One region of the Aeromonas oralensis genome, then DNA from elsewhere that is predicted to be linked to it. Evidence: riboswitches for the same ligand, from Rfam matches in the RefSeq annotation. Region 1 holds a riboswitch; each other region holds the start of a gene.
What was found. Region 1 has a riboswitch for cyclic di-GMP ahead of ACPDZI_RS17015 (glycosyl hydrolase family 18 protein). Riboswitches for the same ligand answer to the same signal wherever they lie in the genome.
Positions count from the first base shown of each region.

Region 2: linked by a shared signal. The riboswitch ahead of ACPDZI_RS04575 (glycosyl hydrolase family 18 protein) and the one ahead of ACPDZI_RS17015 (glycosyl hydrolase family 18 protein) in region 1 are both predicted to bind cyclic di-GMP.
Region 3: linked by a shared signal. The riboswitch ahead of ACPDZI_RS22125 (immunoglobulin-like domain-containing protein) and the one ahead of ACPDZI_RS17015 (glycosyl hydrolase family 18 protein) in region 1 are both predicted to bind cyclic di-GMP.

Region 1 covers NZ_CP187186.1:3,676,105-3,680,316, forward strand. Annotated here, with positions in the region: gene ACPDZI_RS17015 (glycosyl hydrolase family 18 protein) at 1-1,683, opposite strand, end outside; cyclic di-GMP riboswitch class I at 1,832-1,917, opposite strand; gene ACPDZI_RS17020 (ExeM/NucH family extracellular endonuclease) at 2,214-4,212, shown strand, end outside.
Region 2 covers NZ_CP187186.1:925,843-930,054, reverse strand. Annotated here, with positions in the region: gene ACPDZI_RS04575 (glycosyl hydrolase family 18 protein) at 1-1,509, opposite strand, end outside; cyclic di-GMP riboswitch class I at 1,620-1,707, opposite strand; partial or broken gene ACPDZI_RS04570 (hybrid sensor histidine kinase/response regulator) at 1,882-4,212, opposite strand, start outside.
Region 3 covers NZ_CP187186.1:4,715,373-4,719,584, reverse strand. Annotated here, with positions in the region: gene prlC (oligopeptidase A) at 1-1,084, opposite strand, end outside; cyclic di-GMP riboswitch class I at 1,509-1,594, shown strand; gene ACPDZI_RS22125 (immunoglobulin-like domain-containing protein) at 1,649-3,841, shown strand; gene hemB (porphobilinogen synthase) at 4,014-4,212, opposite strand, start outside.

The DNA.
Region 1 (4,212 bases):
GCCGCCAAACTGGCTCTGGGTATAGACGCCCCAGTGGGCAAGTTCGGCATCAGCCTTGTTGTCAAACAGGGCCGCGTTGTGACCGACGAAGTTGTTCCAGGCGCCGTGGAAGTCGTAGGTCATCAGGTTGACGTAGTCGAGGTACTGGGTGACCTGGAAGTTCTCCATGCCGCGCAGCAGGTAGGCCGAGGCCGGCGAGGCGATGGTCAGCATGTACTTGCGACCATCCTCGCTGCCGGCGCTGTCGAGCTTGTTGCGCAGGGTCTGCATCAGCACCTTGTAGTTGGCAAACAGCTTGCCGCGGCACTGGTTGGATAGCGGGAAGTCATTGGGGTTGCCCGCATCCTTCATGGAGGTGGGGTATTCGTAGTCGACGTCGACCCCGTCAAAGCCGTACTGACGGATGAAGCTCACCGCCGAGTTGGCAAAGGCGTTGATGCCGTCATTGTTGACCGAGCAGTCACCCTTGGTGGTAGCGGTATAGAAGCCGCGGGTATCGGCCCAGCCCCCCACCGAGATCAGGGTCTTCACGTCCGGATACTGCTTCTTGTACTTCGACAGCAGGTTGAAGTGGCCCTTGTAGGCAAACTCCGGATCCATCTCGGCACCCGGCACGCCGTCCCAGGTCATCTTGGTCGCCGAGTCGTCCACCTTGATGGTGTGGCTCTGCTCGTCCACCGCCGCGAAAGCGTAGTTGATGTGGGTGATCTTGTCCCAGGGGATGTCGCTCACCAGATAGGAGGGCAAGCCGTTCTTGCCGGTACGCCAGGAGGTGAAATAACCGATGACCCGACGGGCGTGATCATCCCCCATGCACTCGTAACCGTCCGGGCGGTAGATCTGGCGAATGTCGCAGGAGAGGTTGCCACCGGTGGGCGGCAGGGCTGCCTCTTCCACCTGTACGTCGACCTGGCTCGATTCGCCGCTCAGGTTCTCCTTGTCGGTCGCCACCAGCTTGAGGCCGGCCAGCCCCTTGCTCTGGGGCGTCCAGTTCACCTGCCAGGGGGCACTGGTGTCTTCACCCACCTTCTTGCCATCGACGAACAGCTCGACCCTGGCGACGTCGTTGTTGGCATCGGTGACGTTGCCGCTCACCGCCACGCTGCGACCCAGGGTCACCTTGGCGCCGCTGGCCGGGCTGCTGATGCTCACCTTGGGCGCCTCCGGCGCCACCACGGCGGCGACGTTGAAGCTCGAATCCGCCTCGCTCAGCACCTTGCCATCTTTATCCAATGCCCGTGCCTTGAGGGCATGGGCGCCGACACCGGCGGCACTCCAGCTGCCGTTCCAGGGCGAGGCGCTCGCCGTGGCGACCAGCTTGCCGTCGATGAGGTATTCCACCCGAACCAGCGCCGTCACCGGGCCGCTCAGGGTCACCACCAGCGCGACGCTGGCCCCCTCGTTGAAACTGGCGCCGGCAGCTGGCGAGCTGACGGCTACGCCGAGTGCCGGGGGCGGCACGTCCCCGCCATACAGCTTCCAGGCATCGGCCCAGACCACCCCCACTCCGGGAGCGTAGTGATAGGGCGAGGCCCCGCACCAGCCGGAGTAGGGAAATTCTTTGCACTCATAGAGATTGCCGACGTTGCTGACGATGTCGCCGGCCTTGTAGGCAGTACCGGCCTGATAGGCGGGATAGGCAGCCTGTGCCCAGGCGGGCATGGCAGCCAAAGCCACCAGCATGGCAAGCCTGCTGGGCCTTAGGGTCTGTTGCATATTGTTATCTTCCTTGTTTTGTCTTGGCATTGGTCACCAAGGCAAAGAACAAGCGCAACCTGTGTGATGGGCGCAGACAACTGGCAATGGACCTGCCACAAACGTCACCCTCACCCTGGGAAGCCCCGCTATCTGGATCGCGCGATCTGAAGACCGGAGGCATTGCGTCCCGGCATCTCGACCGGTTTGCCCTTTACCTGGGTTCCGTGAGGAACAAGCCGAGTATAGGAATCAACCAGCCGAGTCTCAATCTTCATTCTCGAGGAAAAATATGTGGATGCCAGCCAGATCACATTTTCACTGATGTGACAAAATAACTCTTTTGTCATTAATTTCATACTGTTAGCCAAGTCAAAAAAACCGGCATTGCCCTCATTTGTATCCCCGTAATGTGCGTTGGCTCACTGGTATGACATGCCAGAAATGTGACAATGCGCGCCCTTGGCCGATGTGCCAAGGCTATGGAAACACTGGCAAAAAATAAAAAAGGAACAGTTATGAAAGGAACACGTACCCTGCTGTCGCTGGCCGTGGGGCTTGCGCTCGCCTCCCCGTCCGTCTATGCCGCCGGCTTCAGCTGCCCGGCCGACAGCGCCCTCACCCCGATCCCGGTCATTCAGGGCAGCGGCGACAAGAGCCCGCTCATTCCCGCCGACAAGTTCGAAAGCCCCCAGAGTGTCATGGTCAAGGCAGTGGTCTCTGGCCTCGGCGAGAGCCTCAACAAGGGGTTCTACCTGCTGGATGTGCAGGGCGACGGCAACCCCCAGACCTCGGACGGCATCTTCGTCTTCCTGAACGACAAGAACTTCGCCAGCAAGTACCCGGACATCAAGCCGGGTGCCGAAGTCTGCCTGGAGGCCAAGGTCGAAGAGTATTACAACCACACCCAGCTCAAGCCGGTGTTTGACAGCGGCACCCCGCGCCTGCAGGTCGTCGCCCAGGGCTCGGTCCCGGCCGCCATCCCGCTGCGGGTGCTGGAAAACGAAACCCTGGCCCGGGCGCTGGAGCGCCACGAAGGGATGCGGGTACGGCTCGACGCCGACAGCGCGCTCAAAATCAGCCGCAACTTCAGCTATGACTACGCCGCCCGGCGCAACAACCTGGTGCTCTCCCACCAGGCGCCGCTGATGAAACCGACCCAGCTGCACGACGCCGACAGCAAGGCCGCCAAGGCACTGGCCAAGGCCAACGCCGGCAACCGGGTGTTCCTCGAATCGGACTTCAAGGCCGCCGACGGCAAACTACCCTGGCTGCCGGCCTGGGAGCCGGAGCAGGGTTACCTGCGCATCGGCGACGCCCCGGTCAATCTGGACGCCATGGTGGGCTACAGCTACAACGAGTACCGGCTGATCGTGCCGCAGGATCAGGTGATCACCGCCGGCGATCTGCTGCGCACCAGCGACAACGACCGCCAGAGCGCCCCGGCCCGTGCCGACGGCACCGATCTGCGCGTCGGCAGCTTCAACGTGCTCAACTACTTCACCAGCCACTCCAGCGTGGGCGGTGCCCTCAACGTGCTGTGCAAGGATCAGGCGGATGCAGACAGCGCCAAGGGCTGCAACCGGGGCGCCAAGAATCTGGAAGATTTCCAGAAGCAGCGCACCAAGATCGTCAACGCCATCACCGAGATGGATGCCGACCTGCTCGGCCTGATGGAGATGGAGAACAACGGCTTTGACAGCCACTCCGCCATCAGCGACCTGGTACAGGCCCTCAACGCCCAGCAGAAAGAGGCGGGCAAGCAGTACGCCTTCGTCACCCTGCCCAAGGCGCTGCTGCAGGGCGAGCACTACTTCGGTGGCGACGCCATCATGGTGGCCATGATCTACCGGCCGGCCAAGCTGGCACCGCAAGGGGACGCCAACGTCATCACCCTGCCGGTGCAGAAATACCTGGATGCCAAAGGGGTCGAGAAACAGGCCTCCCAGCGTGACTCCCTGGTGCAGACCTTCACCGTCGAGGGCAGCAAGGATCCGCTGACCCTGGTGGTCAACCATCTGAAGTCCAAGGGTTCAGGCTGCCTGGAAAACCTGGACGGCAAGGAGCCGGCCGATCTGCAGGGCAAGTGCACCGAGTTCCGGGTCAGCGCCGCCAAGGTGCTGGGCGAGGCGGTGAGCAAGCTGCCCGGCCAGGTGCTGCTGGTGGGCGACTTCAACTCCTACGCCCGGGAAGATGCGATCCGGGTGCTGACCGACTATGTGCCGACCGACGGCCAGCGCAAGATAGTCTCCGCCTCCCAGACCTTCCTCGGTGACCAGGTCTTTGAGCAGACCGGCAGCGAAGTGGCCAAGAGCTACGGCCTGGTGGACATGAACGTCAAGTTCAACAAGGAGAAGGCCATCTCCTACAGCTACGAGGCCGAGCTCGGCACCCTGGACTATGCCCTCGCCAACCCGGCGCTGGCCGGCAAGGTGATCGCCGTGGCCGACTGGCACATCAACTCGTTCGAGAGCAACCTGTTCGAATACGGCCGGGACTTCTCCGGCGACATGATCA
Region 2 (4,212 bases), 2.0 Mb from region 1:
CACTTCGTCATAGCTGTACTGCCAGTCGCCGGCCATCTTGCCCTTGGCGATGCCACGGTAGTCGATGACCCCCTTCTCCCAGATCCCTTCCGCTTCGGTCCCCGCAATCGGGCCGGTGGCGGTGCCGGTGAAGGGGTTGTTGCCCTGATACCCGCTGACGCCGGTCCAGCCGCGACCATACATGGCGGCACCCACCACCACCTTGCCCGGCTCGACGCCCTGACCCAGCAGCGCCTTGACCCCCTTGTCGGTGGTGTACTTGGTGTTGGGATCCCAGCTCGACTCGTAGAGCGCGGTCTGGTGACCCAGCCCGGTGTTGGTCCAGGCGCCGTTGAAGTCGTAGCTCATCAGGAAGATGTGATTCATGTATTGCTGGGCGGCGCGATAGTCTACCTTGGCAATCTTGTCACCGCCGGCGCTGATGGCGGAGGTGAGCTCATAGGTGCGACCGGTCTCTGCACTCAGCTCGTCGAGCATGGCGCGCAGCTCCTTCATCAAGAGCACATAGGTTTCGCCGTCGGAGGGGCTGCCGAGGTTGGGGTTGGCCCCCAGGCCCCCCGGGAATTCCCAGTCGATGTCCACCCCGTCGAAGAATTTCCAGGTCTGCAGATACTCCTTCACCGAGGCGACGAAGGTGTCGCGCTTGGTCTTGTCACCGAAGAAGAAGAAGGGGTCGGAGAGGGTCCAGCCACCGATGGAGGGGAGGATCTTCAGGTCCGGATAGGCCTTCTTGAGCGCCATCAGGTTGCCGAAGTTGCCCTTGTAGGGTTCGTCATAGGCGGTGAGATTCCCCTGCCCCATCTGGATGGCGGCCCAGGGATCGTGGATGGAGACCTTGAAGTCCTCGCGCCCGGCACAGGAGCGCTGCAGCGCCTCGAAGCTGCCGGAGATCTCTTTCAGGCTGTCGTTGATGCCGTTGCCACCGCAGATCGGGGTGAAGCCGTAGAGGATGTGGGTCAGGTTCTGGGCCGGGATCTTGTCTACGGTGAACTTGCGACCATAGACTCCCCACTCCACGTAGTAGGCCCCCATCACCTTGCCGGTCTTGTTGACGTAAGGCTTGTTGTTCTCCTTGAGCGGCGCCTTGAGCGGCAGCAGGTGGCTGCCGTCGGTGTCGGCCACCAGGATCTCTTTCTTGTCGGAGAGGGTGCATCCGTCGGCGTTGCACAGCGCCACCTGCATCTGGTAGCGGCCCCCCTTGGTGACCTTGAAGTTGGCGGTGCCGGAGGCGGACGCGGCGCCGGACCACACCTCCTTGCCGTCGAGCAGTACCTTGGCGGTCTGGCCGACATCACCGGACCAGAGGTTCCAGCTCACGCTGACCGGCGCGCCATCGGCGTGCACCTTGACCAGCTTGTTGTAGGAGGTGGCGGCTTGATCCACTTCGACGATAGCGAACTTGGTTTCGCCCCAGCCGATGATGGGTTTGCCGGGGGCGGCAGCGAAGGCGGAGGAGGCACACAGACCCCCGACCAACAACGCCAGTACGGAGGGTTTTGGACTTAACATAGTTGAATATCCTTATTTCGTTCTTGGAATAGATAACGAAAAAGGCAACGCAACCTGACAGGTAACGCAGACAACATCGCACCATGGCTTGGCCCATGGACGAAACAACCTGTGGTGGCCCCGCTATCTTAGGTACTGCTGACCCTTAGACCGGAAGCTTTGCGTCCCGGACTTTCATCCGGTTTGCCTTTTGCACAACTTGATTTGCGACAAAAATAATCGCGACCTGACTATAAGGGAGTCAAAGGAGGGAGGGCAAACCCCCGAGCGGTTATTAATAAACCACTTCTTATCGAAAATGAGCCTCAAACGAGAAGAAAAGGCACTTTTTTGTGTCAGAAAGTGCCGATCTTGCTGGTTGGGGGCCGTCGATTAAAATTCGGACGAATTCCCGGTTTCGTGATCATCATCAAGTTTGGCCGGCCGCAAGATGCTGTTCATCAGCGCCCGCAGCTTGAGCGGTTTGACCGGTTTGCTGATGTAGCCGTAGCCGTGTTCGCGGATCTGCGCCTGCAGCTCGCTCTTGCGATCCGCACTGATGATGATGCCGCCGATGTCGTTGCCGTGGGCGAGACGCAGCATGTGCAGCGCCTGCAGCCCGGTCTTGCCGTCGTCCAGATGGTAATCGGAGAGCACCAGCTGCGGCAGGAAGCCGCCGGCGATGAGATCCTCCGCCTGGGCCAGGCTCTGGGCGCAGACCACCTCACAGCCCCAGCGCCCCAGCAGGGAGTGCATGGCGATCAGGATGTCGCTCTCGTTGTCGATACAGAGTACCCGGATCCCCTCCAGCTGGCTGTCGCGCTGGGTGGGGGCCGCCACCTGCGTCGTTGCGACAGGACGGGTCGCCAGGTTGAGGGTGATGGCAAACACCGAGCCCGCCCCCGGCCAGCTACGCAGGGTCAGGTTGTGGCCGAGCACCAGGGCAATGCCGCGAGCGATGGCAAGGCCGAGCCCCAGCCCCTGCTCCCGCGCGGTGCGGGAGTGATCGAGGCGAGAGAACTCGTCGAAGATAGCCTCCTGCTTGTCGGCCGGAATGCCGGGGCCGTTGTCCCACACCTCGATGCGCACCTTGTCGCCGAGCCGGCGGCAGCCGAGCAGCACCCGCCCGCCCGGGTTGTAGCGAAAGGCGTTGGTGAGGAAGTTTTGCAGCACCCGCCGCAGCAGGCGCACGTCGCTGTAGACCGCGACACCGCTCTCCACCACCGAGAACTGGATCCCCCCGCCTGCGCCAGCACGCCAAACTCCGCCTTGAGGTTGTCGAACACGTCGCGCAGGGCGAAATCCAGTTTCTTGGCCTTGAACTTGCCCGCTTCGAGCCGCGAGATGTCGAGCAGATCGGTGATGAGATCCTCGGTCGCCCCCAGCGCGTCGTCGATGTGGCGGGCGATGCGGGCCGGCTCGTCTCGCCGGCGGCAGCATCTCCAACAGGGAGGAGGTAAACAGCTTGGCGGCGTTGAGCGGCTGGGTCAGATCGTGGCTCACCGCCGCCAGGAAACGGCTCTTGGAGTGGTTGGCCCGCTCCACCTGCTGGTTCACCAGCAGCAGCTGGCGGTTGAGCTCGGAGAGCTCGTGGGTGCGCTCGGCCACCCGCGCCTCCAGGTGTTCGTTGGCCTCGCGCAGCACCCGCTCGGCGTCGCGAAACGGGGTGATGTCGGTAAAGGTCATCACGAAGCCGCCCGCCGGCATGGGATTGCCCTGCATCTCGATCACCCGGCCATCGGGGCGCTCCCGCGCCGAAATGTGCTGGCTGCCGCGCTGCATGAAGGCCACCCGCCGCGCCACGTGGGCCTCGACATCGCCTGGGCCGCACAGCCCCTGTTCGGCGTTGTAGCGGATGATCTCCTCGATGGGGCGGCCCACCTGGATGAGGCCGGGCGGATAGTGGAACAGCTCGATGTAGCGCCGGTTCCAGGCCACCAGTTTCAGCTCCCTATCCACCACCGAGATCCCCTGCCCCATGTGTTCGATGGCCCCCTGCAGCAGGCCACGGTTGAAGCGAAACACGTCGGAGGCCTCGTCCACTATGGTGGCGATCTCTTCGAGCTGCATGTTGCGCCCCTGCAGGGCCGAGGCCAGCACCAGGCGGGCGGACGAGGTGCCGAACACCCCGGCCAGCAGCCGTTCGGTGTGGGCAATCAGCTCGGCGGAGGCCTGCATCTGGGGCGCCAGGGTGCCGCCCCGCTCGCCGGCGAAACGGCCGAAGGCGCGCTTGACCCGGCTAGAGCCGACGAAGCGGGCCGCCAGCATCTCCAGCTCCTTGACCGAGACCCGCGCCTGATAGAGCGCCGTGGTGTCGCGGCTCGGCTTGCCAACGAAGTTGGCCGCCTGCAGCCGCTCGCTCACCGCCGCCTGCGACAGCAGGGAGCCCGCCACATAGCCGATGAGGTTGAGCAACAGGCTCAGAAAGATGCACCAGGCCCCTAGGCTGAGATCGCGAAACGCCGGCCAGTCCGGCGGTGCCAGCAGGGCGGCCAGCGGCGAGCCGGCCAGCAGGCCGCTCTCCGCCAGCAGGGTGGCGAACCAGAGGCTGACCCCGAGAGCGAGACCAAGGTAGACCCCCTTGCGATTGCCGTGCCGCCAGTAGAGGCCGAGCAGCAGCGCCGGCGCAAACTGCGCCACGGCACCGAACGACAGGTAGCCGATGCGCGACAGGCTGGTGAGATCCCCGAGCCAGAGGTAGAGCCCCCAGGCCGCCAGCAGGAT
Region 3 (4,212 bases), 1.0 Mb from region 1:
CCTTGCTGGCGGGGAAGTAGGGGCGCAGCTGCTCGTCGGAGATGGAGAACTTGTGCTGTTTGAGCTTCTCGGCGTAGTAGGCGAGATCCCAGGCGGCCAGCTCGCTCTGACCGTGTTGCTCGGCGGCGAAGGCTCGGATCTCTTCCAGCTCGGCCTTGCCCTGCGGCAGGGACTTGGCCGCCAGATCGGTGAGGAAGTTCACCACCTGCTCGGGCTTGTCCGCCATCTTGGTGGCCAAGGAGAGCTCGGCGTAGTTGGCAAAGCCGAGCAGCTGGGCCAGCTCGCGGCGCAGGGCAAGCAGCTCGGTCATGATGGCGGAGTTGTCCCACTTGCCAGCGTAGGGGCCCTGATCCGAGGCGCGGGTGGTGAAGGCCTCATACAGCTCGGCACGCAGCGCACGGCTGTCGGCATACATCATCACCGGCAGGTAGGAGGGGATGTCCAGAGTGAACAGCCAACCTTCCTTGCCCTTCAGCTCGGCCAGCTGGCGGGCGGCGGCCTGTGCGCTCTGCGGCAAACCGGCCAGCTCGGCCTCGTCGGTCACCAGCTTGTGCCAGCCCTGGGTCGCGTCCAGCACGTTGTTGCTGAAACGGGAAGCCAGCTCGGAGAGGCGGGCCTGGATCTCGCCGTAGCGCTGCTGCGCCTCGGCGGGCAGACCGATGCCGGACAGACGAAAATCGCGCAGGGTGTTCTGGATCTCCTTGCGCTGGGCGCCGCTCAGCAGCGGGAAGTCGTCGCTCTCGGCCAGTTCGCGATAGGCCTGATAGAGCCCCTCGTGCTGGCCGACATAGGTCTGGAATTCAGACAGCAGCGGCAGGCAGGCGTCGTGGGCCGCGCGCAGCGCTTCGCTGTTGAGTACGGAGTTGAGGTGACTGACCGGCGACCAGATCCGCGCCAGGCGGTCGTTGACCTCTTCCAGCGGGGCGATCAGGCTGTCCCAGGTGTGCGGGTCGCGCTGGGCCAGCACATCGCTGATCTTCTGTTTGCAATCGGCGATGGCCTGCGTCACGGCAGGCTGGACCTGATCGGGCTGGATCTGGCTGAAAGGGGGCAGCGAGTCCATTGTCAGCAAAGGGTTATTCATCCCGGTTACCTCTTGTTTGGTCTTGAACAGACCGCTTTAGCAGCTCTTCATGGTTCTCTAACATGTGGCCAAGTCACGCAATAATCAAGCTTCAATCCGCCTGTCAGCACTGTTTTCCCCTCTTTGTGAGCTCAAACACCTCTCTGCCAGATACTTAACGGCAACAGCATGAATAATCGGTACTTTTTTGCCCTTTTTGCGGCTTTTTCAGCTCTCGAACCACAAGGGAGCAGAGCAAATCCAATCGACAAAGGAGTAGTTCACAGCAGCGTATCACCGGCCCTTTCCACGCTTGGAAAATAACTAATCAAAAAGTTAATAACCATAACAAATCATGCACATACGTTGATTAATTTGTTTTTAAGTGCGTATCATAAGCAGCCTGTTACTCAGGTCACTTGATTCTCCGCGCCGCACGGAGAACGGGTGAAAAAGGCAAAGTGACCCGAAAGGGCACGACGCAAAGCCACCGGTCTAAGGGAGATTTCCTATGACAGCGGGGCTGCCCCCGGGAGCGTTCGGCCATAGCTGGACGCTCCGTTTGTACTGTATGGAGATATCAAGATGAACAAATTGAAGTTATCCCTGCTGGGCTGTCTGCTCGGCATGGGCGCCCCCATAGCGCAGGCCGCATCGGCCGGTCAGGCCATGGTCAATCCCCAATCCGGTGTCGTAGTGGGTTACTGGCACAACTGGTGCGGTGGCTCTGGCTATCAGGGCGGTACCGCTCCCTGCGTCAAGCTCGACCAGGTCAATCCGCAATACAACGTGGTCGATGTCTCTTTCATGAAGGTGTACGGCAGCGATCCCATCCCCACCTTCAAACTCGACCCGGCTACCGGCATGAGCGAGAGCCAGTTTATCGAGCAGATCGCCGAGCTCAACCGTCAGGGCCGCTCCGTGCTGCTGGCGCTGGGCGGTGCCGATGCCCATATCGAGCTGCGTACCGGTCAGGAGCAAGCCTTCGCCGACGAGATCATCCGTCTGGTGGAGACCTATGGCTTCGACGGTCTGGACATCGATCTGGAGCAGTCCGCCATCACTGCCGCCAACAACCAGACCGTGATCCCGGCAGCCCTGCGGCTGGTCAAGGATCACTACCGCGCCCAGGGTAAAAACTTCCTCATCACCATGGCGCCCGAGTTCCCCTACCTGACCGCCAGCGGGCTCTATACCCCCTATCTGCGGGCGCTGGAAGGCTACTACGACTGGATCAATCCCCAGTTCTACAACCAGGGTGGCGACGGTATCTGGATCGACGGGGTAGGCTGGATCGCCCAGAACAACGATGCCCTGAAAGAAGAGTTCATCTACTACATGGCGGACTCGCTGATCAACGGCAGCCGCGGCTACTACAAGATCCCCCACGACAAGCTGGTATTCGGCATTCCGACCAATATCGATGCGGCCGCCACCGGTTACGTCAAGAATCCGCAGGATCTCTTCGACGCCTTCAACCGCCTCAAGAGCCAGGGTCAGCCCCTGCGCGGCGTGATGACCTGGTCCATCAACTGGGACATGGGTCGTAACGCGGCCGGGCAGGCCTACAACGAAGCCTTCATCAAGAGCTACGGCCCCTTCATCCACGATCAGAACATCACCCCGCCGGACGAAAACGGCAAGCCGGTGTTCAGTGGCCTGAGCGATGCCCGCGTCAAGCACGGCACCCGCTTTGACCCGCTGGCCGGCGTCAGCGCCAGCGACAAGGAAGATGGCGATCTGACCGGTCAGATCCAGGTGGAAGGGAGCGTCGATACCCAGCGCATCGGTCTCTATCCCCTCACCTACAAGGTGAGCGATCGCGACAATAACGTCACCGAACAGGTGCGTACCGTCGAGGTCTACAGCATGAAGCCGGTCTTTACCGGTATTGCGGACACCACTATCGAGCTCGGTACGCCGTTCAACGCCATGGCCGGCGTCAGCGCCCACGATGAGGAAGATGGCGATCTGACCGCCAACATTCAGGTCAGCGGCAACGTCGACAGCAGCAAGGTCGGCCGCTACACCCTCACCTATCAGGTGAGCGACAGTGCCAACCAGCAGGTAACCCAGCTGCGCAACGTGACCGTCAGAGAGCAGGGTGCCATCTGTCAAAACAGCTGGGATGCCAAGAAGACCTACGTCAGCGGCGACATCGTCAGCCACAACGGCAAGAGCTGGCGCGCCGAGTGGTGGACCCAGAACGATGAGCCGGGCACTACCGGTGAGTGGGGCGTCTGGCGTCTGCAGGGAGACAGCGACTGCGATGGTGGCGAGAAGCCGCCGGTGATCGGCAGCAGCGACTTCACTGTCAGTGCTATGGGTTCCGACTACACCATAGTTAACGGTCAGGTCTCCATCCGCTTCAACATCACCACCGCCAACCCGGTGCAGATCTCTGCCACGCTGGAGCAGCACGGCCGCAGCTATGGCAACACTACCAGTCTGGTGAACGGCACCAGCGCGCTGGTTTTGCAGGGCAGCAATGTGACCAATGGTAGCTATGAAGTGGTGATCAACGGTCTGGCAGATGGCCAGCAGCCGGTGGTACAGCGCTTCCCGGTTGCGCTGACCGAACAGAGCAGCGGCGGTGGCGAGGGTGACTACCCGGCCTACGCCCCCAATACCAGCTATCAGGCCGGTGATCGGGTCAGCAATGCCGGTGGCAACTACGAGTGCAAACCCTGGCCCTACAGCGGCTGGTGTGGCGGCTCGACCAGCCACTATGCGCCGGGTACCGGCACAGCCTGGAGCGATGCCTGGATCAAGCTGTAATTAGCCGGTCATAAAAAAGGGAGCCGTTGGCTCCCTCAGCCACTATACATCAACCGCTACCGGCACTGCCTGGAGCGATGCCTGGATAAAGCTGTAATCAGCTATCAGTAACGAAAGAGGGGAGCCATCGGCTCCCCTCTTTTCTATCCGTTACACGCTCGGACACATCAGCTTAGCGGGCATCTTCCTTCAGCCACTGCGCCACGCGCTTGGCGAAGTAGGTGAGGATGCCGTCGGCACCGGCCCGCTTGAAGCAGAGCAGGGACTCCATGATGCTCTCTTTCTCCTTCAGCCAGCCGTTTTGAATGGCCGCCATGTGCATGGCGTACTCGCCGCTCACCTGATAGGCGAAGGTCGGCACGCCGAACTGA